2 regions of the Bradyrhizobium sp. 604_D8_N2_3 genome follow, and region 2 is predicted to be linked to the other one. Evidence: riboswitches for the same ligand, from Rfam matches in the RefSeq annotation. Region 2 holds a riboswitch; the other holds the start of a gene.
The links. A riboswitch is a leader RNA that binds a small molecule or an ion and turns the genes downstream of it on or off. The one in region 2 is predicted to bind cobalamin.
Positions count from the first base shown of each region.

Region 1: linked by a shared signal. The riboswitch ahead of AB7245_RS16095 (energy-coupling factor ABC transporter permease) and the one ahead of AB7245_RS24440 (ribonucleoside-diphosphate reductase subunit alpha) in region 2 are both predicted to bind cobalamin.

Region 1 is NZ_JBPWPM010000001.1:3,391,931-3,397,670, reverse strand. It holds gene cobT (nicotinate-nucleotide--dimethylbenzimidazole phosphoribosyltransferase) at 1-441, opposite strand, end outside; gene cobF (precorrin-6A synthase (deacetylating)) at 452-1,201, opposite strand; gene AB7245_RS16095 (energy-coupling factor ABC transporter permease) at 1,248-1,925, opposite strand; cobalamin riboswitch at 1,963-2,180, opposite strand; gene cobA (uroporphyrinogen-III C-methyltransferase) at 2,199-2,957, opposite strand; gene AB7245_RS16085 (cobyrinate a,c-diamide synthase) at 2,954-4,264, opposite strand; gene cobM (precorrin-4 C(11)-methyltransferase) at 4,264-5,046, opposite strand; gene AB7245_RS16075 (cobalamin biosynthesis protein) at 5,043-5,411, opposite strand; gene cbiT (precorrin-6Y C5,15-methyltransferase (decarboxylating) subunit CbiT) at 5,408-5,740, opposite strand, start outside.
Region 2 is NZ_JBPWPM010000001.1:5,134,876-5,140,615, reverse strand. It holds gene AB7245_RS24455 (L-talarate/galactarate dehydratase) at 1-909, shown strand, start outside; gene AB7245_RS24450 (ribonuclease activity regulator RraA) at 922-1,701, shown strand; gene AB7245_RS24445 (nuclear transport factor 2 family protein) at 1,703-2,152, shown strand; cobalamin riboswitch at 2,540-2,757, shown strand; gene AB7245_RS24440 (ribonucleoside-diphosphate reductase subunit alpha) at 2,880-5,740, shown strand, end outside.

The DNA.
Region 1 (5,740 bases), 1.7 Mb from region 2:
CAGCTCCGTGGGGGTGAGCGCTGCTTCCACGCTGAAGTCGCGCGTGCCGCTGCGCGGCTTGTCGGTGACGATTCCTGCCATCTCCTCCTGTGCCAGCGTGCCGGCGTCGACGACCTCCAGGCCTGAGCCAAGCTCACGCGCCAGCACCGAGATCGCGGCACCGCCCGAGGCAAAATTCGCCATCATCGCGATGGTCACTCCTTGCGGATAGGCCGACACGCCCTGCGCGACGATGCCGTGATCGCCGGCGAAGACGATGATCGGCACTCGCGCAGCGCGCGGTTGCTCGGTCGCCTGCAGGCCCGCAAGCTCGACCGCAAGCTGCTCCAGCCGGCCGAGCGCGCCGGCCGGTTTTGTGAGTTGCGCCTGACGCGCGAGCGCCGCCTCGCGATGGACAGCGGAGACCTCGGGGCATTTCCGGGTGACCCATTCGGGGAGCATGCTGCCTCGCTTACGGCCTGCGCTTGAGAATGTAGCTGTCCATGATCCATCCGTGCCGCTCGCGCGCATCCTGTCGCGCGGCGACGATGCGCGGGCCGATCTCGGCCAGAACGCCCGACATGACGATCTGATCGTGCATACCGAGATAGGCGCCCCACCAGATGTGCAGCCCGGCTGGATCGAGCGACTGGAAAGCCGTGCCGCCGTCGAGCATCACCACCACGGTATCGACGCCCTGCGGCCAGCCGCCTTCGCGCAAGCGGCGCCCCGTCGTGACCAGGAAGGGCTCGCCGATGTCGTTGAGCGGCAGCGCATGCGCCGCGCACAGCGCCTGGATCGAGGTGATGCCCGGCACGACCTCGATATCAGGCAAGGGATCGAGCCGCCGCGCAATGCGCAGCGAGGAATCGTACAGCGAGGGATCGCCCCAGATCAGCAGCGCGACCTTGCCTTTACCTTCGAGATGGCTGGCGATCGTCCGCGACCACGCCGCGGCCACGGCATCGTGCCAGTCGTCCACGCCCTTGTGATAGTCCGCTTCACCGGCATCGCGCACAGGAAGATCGAACTCGGCAATGCGCGTCGTTGGATTGGTGAGTACATCCGCGCAGATCGTCCGCCTGAGATCTGCGAGATCGGACTTCGCCGTCCCCTTGCGCGGGATCAGGATGAGATCGGCCGCGTTGATGGCTTGAACGGCGGCGCGCGTGAGCTGCTCGGGATCGCCGCAACCGATGCCTATCAGGGAGAGTGTCAGCATCGTGAGTGCGAAGGGCGGCCATCACGGCCGCCCGTTCGCTTGTCTCTCAAGCCGCGTTATGCAAACGCGGGGTAACGAGGCCGGGCGCGGTGACGCCGCGCAGCGACTTCGCCAGCGCCAGCACACCGAGGTCGGCCAGCGGCTCGATCACGATGACGAGCGCGTAGGAGGCCGCGAAGGTCGCGATGTTGACGAGGTTGGTCGCACCGAAGCCCGAGCCATAGAGCGCCCAGAACGCAACCCAGGCGATGACGCCGGCCTGATACGTGGTCGACAGCGCCAGCGCCTGGCGATACCTGAGATCGACATAGGCGGTGTTGCGGGCAATGATCCGCGCGGCGATCGCCTGGATCCCGAACAGCGGCACCAGCAGCGTGGTGACGTTCATGCCGAATTGCGGCAGATCGGGCGGCTCGAAGAAGATGCCCTGGAACAACAGTCCGAACGCAAGGCCGAAGGCCGCGGGCGCTGCCCCAAACAGCAGCAACAGGGTCGAGCCGAGGATGAAGTGCACCTCGGAGACGCCCACCGGGAAGTGCGGCAGGATCTCGAAGAAGACGAAAACGAGGCCCGTGGTGGCGAGCGTCCGCGCCGCGAACGACGTGATGCCCTGCTCGCGCACGGTCTCGACCGCGAGCTTCAGCGCAACGCCGCCGACTGCGATGCCGGTTGCGTAACTCAACACGAGCTTGGCGCCCGATACGACTCCGGGTTCGATATGCATGGTTCAGTTCCTTCCTGCCGTCACACCCGACGGCCTTGGCCACAAGACATGCACGGCCGGTCTCCTGGCTCGCGGTTCACTGGGGTTCTCCGGCCTTCCCGGGCCTTGCGGCCCAGTGGCTGATCGGAGTCCCTCACCGCTTACAGTCGCGGGGGCGGCTGGGGTTTTGGGCGGCGCAACTGTCCGCCCACCCCCATTCCCGATTATGCTCCGGCGGTTTGCGCCGCCTCGAGCACCATGCGTCTCCTGTGTGCCCCTTTCGCCAGCCGGGCGTCAAGGGGCGAAGGGCGGCCGGGACGGTCCTGACGGATAATCGCCCGCCAGCGCGCCAAACAGGATCACCGCCGCCGTCGAGGCCGCGCCGCCCCGCGCAAGCTGTTCCGCCAGCTCGGCAATGGTGGTGCGGACCAGCCGCTCGTCGGGACGACCGAGGGATTCGGCGAACAGCGCCGGGGTATCAGGGGCGAGGCCGTGCTCGATCAATTTTGCGACAAGCGCCGGAAAGGTGCGCCGGCCCATATAGACGACGGTGGTCGCTTCGGGATCCGCCAGCGCCGCCCAGTTCAAATTCTGCGGCAGCTCGCCGGTGACATCGGCCCCGGTCACGAACTGCACCCGGCGCGAGGTGTGGCGCCGGGTCAGGGGAATGCCGGCTTGCGCGGCGGCGACACAGGCCGAGGTGATTCCGGGAATGATCTCGTAGCCGATGCCGGCTTCGCGCAGAGCCTCCAGCTCCTCCTCGAGCCGGCCAAAGATACCGGCATCGCCCGATTTCAGCCGCACCACACGGACGCCGGCCGCGGCGTAATCGATCAGCAGGCGGTTGACGTGGTGCTGCTTGGTCGAGGGCCGCCCTGCCCGCTTCCCGACCGCGACGAGATTGGCGCCGGGCCGGGCCAGATCGAGGATCGCGCCCGAGGCGAGGTCGTCATAGAGCACGACGTCGGCATCGCGCAGCCGCGCGGCGCCTTTGAGCGTGAGGAGCTCGGGGTCGCCGGGGCCGGCCGAGATGAAAGTGACAAAACCGCTCACCGATCCTCCGCGATCAGATGGAAGAACGTGCCGGTGGCTTGTCCCCGCCGCGAGCCGGTCTCGGCGATGATCGCGCCTGTTGCATCGTGCACGACCGCCAGCGGCGTATCCGGCTGCGCGACAATCGTCGAATAGTGGAACTCGTGACCGCGCAGGCGCGCGCCGACCTGATGGCCCGGCATCGGCGCGGCGAGCGCAGCGAGACGATAGCCGAGATGCATGCGGCGCTTGGCAAAGCTCGTCTCCAGTCCGAGCAGGCCCGTCATCTCATGACGGACGCCGTCGGCGTCGGTCAGAGCGGTTCCCAGCACCATATAGCCTCCGCATTCGCCGTGCACCGGCCGTGTGTCAGCGAAGGCGCGCAAGCCGCTGCGAAAGCGCGCATTGGCCGCGATCGTGCCGGCATGCAGTTCGGGATAGCCGCCGGGCAGCCAGCAGACATCGGCGCTCGCGTCAGGCGCTTCATCGGCAAGCGGCGAGAATGTCGAGATCTCGGCGCCGGCCGCGCGCCAGGCCTCCAGCATGTGCGGATAGATGAAGGAGAACGCGGCATCGCGGGCCAACGCAATGCGCTGCCCGGGCGGCGTCACGTTCATGCCGTTTGCCGCCGGTTGCGGCGAACAGCTTGCTGCCGCCCGCAGCACCGCATCGAGATCGACATGCTCGGCGACGAAGCGCGCGGCTTCGTCGATCAGCTTGCCGATCTCGGCCTGCTCTTCGGCCTGCACCAGGCCGAGATGCCGTTTCGGCAGGCTGATTTCTGCATGACGCGGCAGCGCGCCGAACACGGCGATGCCGGCGTCGTTCAGTGCACGCCGCACGAGATCTTCATGTCGCGGGCTGGCGACGCGATTGAGCACCACGCCGGCAAGGCGCACGCCGGCACGATAGTCGCGAAGGCCTGCGGCGATCGCCGCCGCCGTCTGCGCCTGTCCGGAAGGATCGATCACCAGCAGCACCGGCCAGCCCAGCATCTCCGCAATGTCGGCGGTGGCGCCGGTGCCGGAGACGCCGCGCGCGGCGACGCCGTCGAACAGGCCCATCGAACCCTCCGCGAGCACGACATCGGCATCAGTGCCGCGACCCACGAGATGAGCAATCGTCCCGCGATCCATCGCCCAGCTATCGACGTTGACGGAAGCGCGCCCCGTCGCAGCGGCATGGAAGGCGGGATCGATATAGTCGGGCCCGCTCTTGAAGCACTGCACGTTCAATCCGCGATTGCGCCAGGCGCGCGCCAGCGCCAGCGTCAGCGTGGTTTTGCCGACGCCGGAGGCCGGCGCCGAGATGACAAGCCCTGCCGGCATCACGATGCCTCCGGAAAGCGCGGATCGGCGCCGACCGGCCGATAGCGCCGATCGTAATCGGCGGCATAGAGGCGGCTCTCGTCAAAATCCGCCGCTCCAAGCGTCTTGCCAACCAGGATCAGCGCGGTGCGCTCCATCTCGGTGCCGACGGCGGCATCGAGCGTCGCCAGCGTGGCGCGAACGATGCGCTGGTCCGGCCAGCTCGCGCGCCAGACGATCGCGACGGGGCAATCCGCGCCGTAATGCGGCGTGAGCTCGGCGACGACCTTGTCGAGCAGATGGATCGACAGATGGATCGCGAGCACCGCACCGGTGGCGGCGAACGCCGCGAGCTTTTCGCCCTCAGGCATCGCGCTGGCGCGGCCCGGCGTGCGCGTCAGCACGACTGACTGGGCAAGACCGGGCAGCGTCAGCTCAATCTCTAGTGCAGCTGCTGCAGCCGAAAACGACGGAACACCTGGCGTGACCGTGTAGGGAATACCGAGCGCGCGCAGGCGACGAAGCTGCTCGCCCATCGCCGACCAGATCGAGAGATCGCCGGAATGCAGGCGGGCAACATCCTTGCCGGCGGCATGCGCGGCGGCGATCTCCGCGATGATCTCGTCAAGCGACAGCGGCGCGGTGTTGACGATCCGTGCACCGGGCGGGCAATGCGCCAGCACGCCCTCGGGCACCAGCGAGCCCGCATAGAGGCAGACCGGACAGGCCGCGATCAGGTCGCGTCCGCGCAACGTCAGCAAATCCGGAGCGCCCGGCCCTGCACCGATGAAGTGCACCGTCATGCGCCGTCTCCTTCCGCGATCGCGGCGGTCGCGGTGCGATCCCGCGAGACCGCCCGCGTCGCAATCAATCGCGCGCGAGGACCAGCGGCAACGAGCGCCGCGGCTTCGGCGACCGAGCCCGTGCCGAACTTCTCCGCGACGAGCTCCGATTGCGTCGGCGTCTCGATGCCGGCCAGCATGTCCGCCGGAACCGGCTTGATCGGCACGCCGCATTCACGCGCGAGCTGTTTGAGCGGCTCCGCGTCGGCCTTGTCGCTGACAGTCGCGACCGCCGCAAGGCCCTCGGGACCACCCGCCGCCAGCAGCGCCTCGCGCAGCGAAGCCAGCGTGACATCCTTTTTGAATCCGAGTCCGGCGACTTTCATCGAACCGCACTCCATTGCACCACGGGCCGCGACGCTTCCCAGGACCGGTAGCGGCCGAGCGGCGCGGCATGGGCAATCTCGACCCGCATCAATTCGCCGCCGTGGCGCTGGTGCAGTTCGCCGAGCAGCGCCTCCGTCTCCAGCGTCACCGCATGCGCGACGAGCCGCGCACCCGGCGCAAGCCGCGGCCAGATGGCATCGAACATCGCGATATCGAGACCGCCACCGATGAAGACGGCATCCGGCGCTTCCAACGCAGCAAAAGCTTTCGGCGCGCTCCCCGTGATGACAGTGATCCGATGCGCCAATCCGAACGCTGTTGCATTGCT
Region 2 (5,740 bases):
ATCGCCGGCGACCTGATCGGCGAGGATCCGAACGACATCGCGCGTCTGTGGGACAAGCTCGTCTGGGCCGGCGCCTCGGTCGGCCGCAGCGGCATGTCCACGCAGGCCATCGCCGCCTTCGACATCGCGCTGTGGGATCTCAAGGCCAAGCGCGCCAAGCTGCCGCTGGCAAAGCTGCTCGGTGCCCATCGTGACTCCGTGCGCTGCTACAACACCTCGGGCGGATATCTTTCGATGCCGATCGAGGAGGTGAAAGAACGCGTCAGCATGGCGCTCGACAGGGGCATCGGCGCCATCAAGCTGAAGGTCGGCCAGCCCGATCCGATGGTCGACCTCAAGCGCATCGAGGCGGTTCGCAACCATATCGGCGACGTTCCGCTGGCGATCGACGCCAACCAGCAATGGGACCGCACCACGGCGCTGCGCTTCGGCCGCATCGCCGAGCAATTCAACCTGACCTGGATCGAGGAGCCGCTCGACGCCTACGATTACGAAGGTCATGCGGCGCTGGCGGCCGAGCTTGCGACCCCGATTGCGACCGGCGAGATGTTGACCAGCATCGACGAGCATTACGAGCTGATCCGCAACAATTCGGTCGATTTCATCCAGCCGGATGCACCGCGCGTCGGCGGCATCACGCCGTTCCTCAAGATCCTCGCGCTCGCCGACCACAAGAAGCTCCAGCTTGCGCCGCACTATTGCATGGAGATCCATCTGCACCTGACCGCGGCCTATGCCCGGGAGCCCTGGGTCGAGCATTTCGAGTGGTCGGAGGCGATGTTCAACGAGAAGCTCGAGGTCGTGAACGGCCGCATGATCGTGCCGAACCGACCGGGCCTCGGCTTCAGCCTGTCGGAGCAGGCGCGCGCCTGGGCCCGTGACGTCCACGAGGTCGGAAAGCGCCCCTGAGGGAGGATGGCCATGTACGAACCAAAGACGAAGCTTAGTCCCCTGGATCCGTCTGTCATCCGCCGGCTGAAGGATGTCTCCTCGGGTTCGCTGACCACCGAGCTGTTCAAGAAAGGCCTGCGCCAGTGCTTCCTGGTCGGGCTGGTGCCGATGAACAAGGACGCGGTCCGCTTCGCCGGCGAGGCCTTCACCATGCGCATGATCCCGGCGCGAGAGGATCTCGATACCATAGAGACGCTCACGCCGTATCCGAACGCGGACAATCTGCAGTGGGAAGCGGTCGAGAGTATCCCGCCCGGCCATGTCCTGGTGATCGACAGCCGTAACGATCCGCGCGCGGCCTCTGCGGGCGCTATGCTGCCGACGCGGATGAAGGTGCGGGGCGCCGCGGCCATTGTCACTGATGGTGCGTTTCGTGACGGCCAGGAGCTGGCGCGGCTCGATTTCCCCGCCTATGCCCGGCAGGTCACGGCATCGACGCGGTTGTCGTATCATCGCGTCGCGGATCTGAATATTCCAATCGCCTGCGCCGACGTGGCGGTCTACCCGGGCGACATCATCGTCGGTGACGGTGACGGCATCACGGTCGTGCCACGGCATTTGGCCGCCGAAATGGCCGACCTCTGCGAGAGGCGGGACCAGCTCGAGAAGTACCTGTCGTATCGTATCAGTGCGGGCGAGCCGCTCTACGGCGTCTATCCGCCCACACCTGCCGTGCGCGCCGACTTTGAGGCCTGGAAAAAGGCCGGTGCGGATCCGGCGCGGGCCACGACGATCCGGGCGGGAGCCTGACATGAGCAAGACATCGCCCGCCGCCATGGAGGCGACGATCCGTCGCTATTTCGACGCCTGCAACGCCGCCGACTACGATGCCTTGATGGCCTGCTTCACAGCGGACGCGGTTCACTACTTCCCACCCGGCTTGCCGGACATTCCATGGCGTGGCGCCGATACCATCGCGCGCAAATGGATCTGGTGCGTCGAGAATCTCGGGTCGCGATGGACGATCGAAAAGATTCTTTGCTCGTCGACGTCGCCGGAAGCCGTGATCGAATGGACGCACTGGAAGCGCACGCATGGCACGGCGCTTCGCGGCGACGAATGGTACGCGTTCGAAGGGGCGAGCGGTCGCATCAAGGAGATCAGGGCTTATTATGCGGCGCCCGCCGATCCCTCGGCTCGGATCTGCGAACTCGTCGATTTCGACTATCGCGATCGCGGCTATCACCTTTCGTCCGAATAGCGTCGAGCGTCCACGCCGTTCCTGGGCGGCGAGGGCGCCTTCACCGCCGTCATCGTGACGCGCATCGGGCTGACCAGCTCGGTCTGGCTCGCCGGCCAGCGATGCTCGCCGTGCGGCGAAACGAGGACCTTTGCGGAGAAGCACCTCGGTGCAATCAGGGCGAAAATTGCGGAGCTGCGCGTGCTGGAAGCGACAGTGACGTCGCTGGTGAGCGGCTGCGAGGCGACATGCAGCGGCAGCGTCGCGCCGGACTGTGTGATCCTGCAGTCGGGCCGTGGGTCACACAGCGCGCCAAGCTGAAGAGCGCCCCAAGTGCGAATTCCCGCATTCCACAGGGAACAGAGCTTCTGACCCGCAACGAATCGTTGACACCCGGCTGCATATGTCACCACATGTGGGCGTCACGGTTCCGCTGGATCGCAAGATTTAGTGGCTAAGAGGGAAGCCGGTGAACCGCGCGAGAGCGCGGAATTCCGGCGCTGCCCCCGCAACTGTCAGCAGCGAGCTGCTTCCGAACAATCGTCACTGGCGCCTTTCGCGCCGGGAAGACGGGAAGTGGGCGACGACCTGCGAGCCAGGAGACCTGCCGCGACAATCTGAACGTCCACGGGCGGGGTGTCCGGCGGTCGCTTGCATGCACCGCCCGGCAACTCTGCTGCCGGCGTTTCTGCAGCGTCCTTCCTTACAGCCCCGCTCAAACACAACGCGCGCATCACGGGGCCCATTGATGTCACTGAACCTGCACGACGCGGACACCGCTTCCGCACCCATCGTTCATTTGCGTCCACAATCGCTTGCGCCTGCTTCGAGCGAGCCGGCCATGCAGATCATCCGTCGCAACGGCAAGGTCTCGCCGTTCGATTCCGCCAAGATCGCGGTCGCCATGACCAAGGCTTTCCTTGCGGTCGAAGGCACCAGCGCGGTCGCCTCACGCCGCGTCCATGAGAGCGTGGAGCAGCTGACGGCCGAAGTCGTCACTGCGCTGATGCGGCGGGCAGGCGAGGGACGCACCTTCCATATCGAGGACGTGCAGGACCAGGTCGAGCTCGCCTTGATGCGGAGCGAGCACCACAAGGTCGCACGCGCCTATGTGCTGTACCGCGAGGAGCGGTCGCGCCAGCGCGCCGAGGAGGCGGCCGCGGAAGCGACGCCCGCTGTCGCGCCGGCACTTCAGGTCACGCTCGCCGACGGTTCGCGCGTTGGTCTCGACGCCAAGCGGCTTGCGCTGATTATCGGCGAAGCCTGCGCCGACCTCGACGGCGTTTCCGCGGCACCCGTGCTCACCGAGACCACCCGCAATCTCTACGACGGCATCAGCCAGGACGAACTGGCGCTGGCCTCGATCATGGCCGGGCGCACGCTGGTCGAGGAGGAGCCGAACTACGCCTATGTCAGCGCGCGCCTGCTGCTGGACAAGCTGCGCGGCGAGGTGCTGTCCTATGTCCATGCCGTGCCGACCTCCGCCTCGCAGGCCGATATGGCTGTACGCTATGTCGAATATTTCCCGGCCTATGTGAAGACCGGCATTGCCGCCGAACTGCTCGATCCTGAACTGGCCCGCTTCGACCTCGGCCGGATCGCGGCTGCACTCAAGCCCGAGCGCGACCTGAATTTCCAGTTCCTCGGCCTCCAGACACTTTACGACCGCTACTTCCTGCACGTCCGCGGCAAGCGGATCGAACTGCCGCAAGCCTTCTTCATGCGCGTCGCGATGGGTCTTGCGGTTCGCGAGATCGACCGCGAAGCCAAGGCGATCGAGTTCTACGATCTGCTGTCGTCGTTCGACTTCATGGCCTCGACGCCGACGCTGTTTAATTCGGGTACGCTGCGTCCGCAATTGTCGTCCTGTTTTCTCACAACCGTCTCGGACGATCTCGACGGCATCTTCAAGTCGATCAAGGACAACGCACTGCTGGCAAAATATTCCGGCGGCCTCGGCAACGACTGGACGCCGGTCCGCGGTCTCGGCGCCCACATCAAGGGCACCAACGGCGAGAGCCAGGGCATCATCCCGTTCCTGAAGGTTGCCAACGACACCGCGATTGCCGTCAACCAGGGCGGCAAGCGCAAGGGCGCGGTCTGCGCCTATCTTGAGACCTGGCACGTCGACATCGAGGAATTCCTCGACCTGCGCAAGAACACCGGCGACGACCGCCGCCGCACCCACGACATGAACACCGCCAATTGGGTGCCGGACCTGTTCATGCAGCGCGTCGATGCCGATGGCGAATGGACGCTGTTCTCGCCTGACGAGACGCCCGATTTGCACGATCTCTATGGCGAGGCGTTCAAGACGGCTTACGAGGCCTATGAGGCCAGGGCGAAAGCCGGCGGCATGCGCGTCTTCAAGACCGTGCGCGCGAGCGACCTCTGGCGTCGCATGCTGACCATGCTGTTCGAGACCGGTCATCCCTGGATCACCTTCAAGGACCCCTGCAATCTGCGTTCGCCGCAGCGGCACGTTGGCGTGATCCACTCGTCGAACCTCTGCACCGAGATCACGCTGAACACCTCCGCCGACGAGGTCGCGGTCTGCAATCTCGGCTCCATCAACATGCTCAACCATGTCGGTCCCAATGGACTCGACCATGCCAAGCTGAAGCGGACGGTGACGACAGCAGTACGGATGCTCGACAACGTCATCGACATCAATTTCTACACCATCCCCGAGGCGCGGCGTTCCAACATGCGTCATCGTCCCGTCGGGCTCGGCCTGATGGGCTTTCAGGAAGCGCTTCAGGTCCAGCGCATTCCGACCGCGTCCGACGCGGCCGTGGCGTTTGCCGACACCAGCATGGAGGCAATCTCGTTCCACGCGATCGAAGCGTCGTCCGATCTCGCCGCGGAGCGCGGACGCTATCCGAGCTTCGAGGGCTCGCTGTGGTCGAAGGGCATCTTGCCGCTCGACTCCATCCAGCTTCTCGCCGACTCGCGCGGTGGTCTCGACGTCGATCGCTCCGCAACGCTCGACTGGGATCGCCTGCGCAAGAAGGTCACGTCCAGCGGCATGCGCAACTCGAACGTCATGGCGATCGCGCCGACGGCGACGATCTCCAACATCTGCGGCGTCTCGCAGTCGATCGAGCCGAACTATCAGAACCTGTTCGTGAAATCGAACATGTCCGGCGACTTCACGGTCGTGAACGAGTTCCTGGTGCGCGACCTCAAGGCGAGGGGGCTTTGGGACGAGGTGATGGTCTCCGACCTCAAATATTTCGACGGCAGCGTCGGCCAGATCGACCGCGTTCCTGACGATCTGAAGGCGCTCTACGCCACCGCCTTCGAGATCGACAGCGCCTGGCTGATCGAGGCGGCCGCGCGCCGGCAGAAATGGATCGACCAGTCGCAGTCGCTCAACCTCTACATCGCCAATCCCTCCGGCAAGAAGCTCGATGCGCTCTACCGGCTGGCCTGGCGGCGCGGCTTGAAGACGACCTACTATTTGCGCTCGCGCAGCGCCACGCATGTCGAGAAATCGACGTTGAAGGGCACCGACGGAAAGCTCAATGCGGTGTCCGCGTCAGTGGCAGTGTCGCACGCGCCGATCATGATGCCGACCGCGGCAACGCCGGACCTCGACGGCATCAA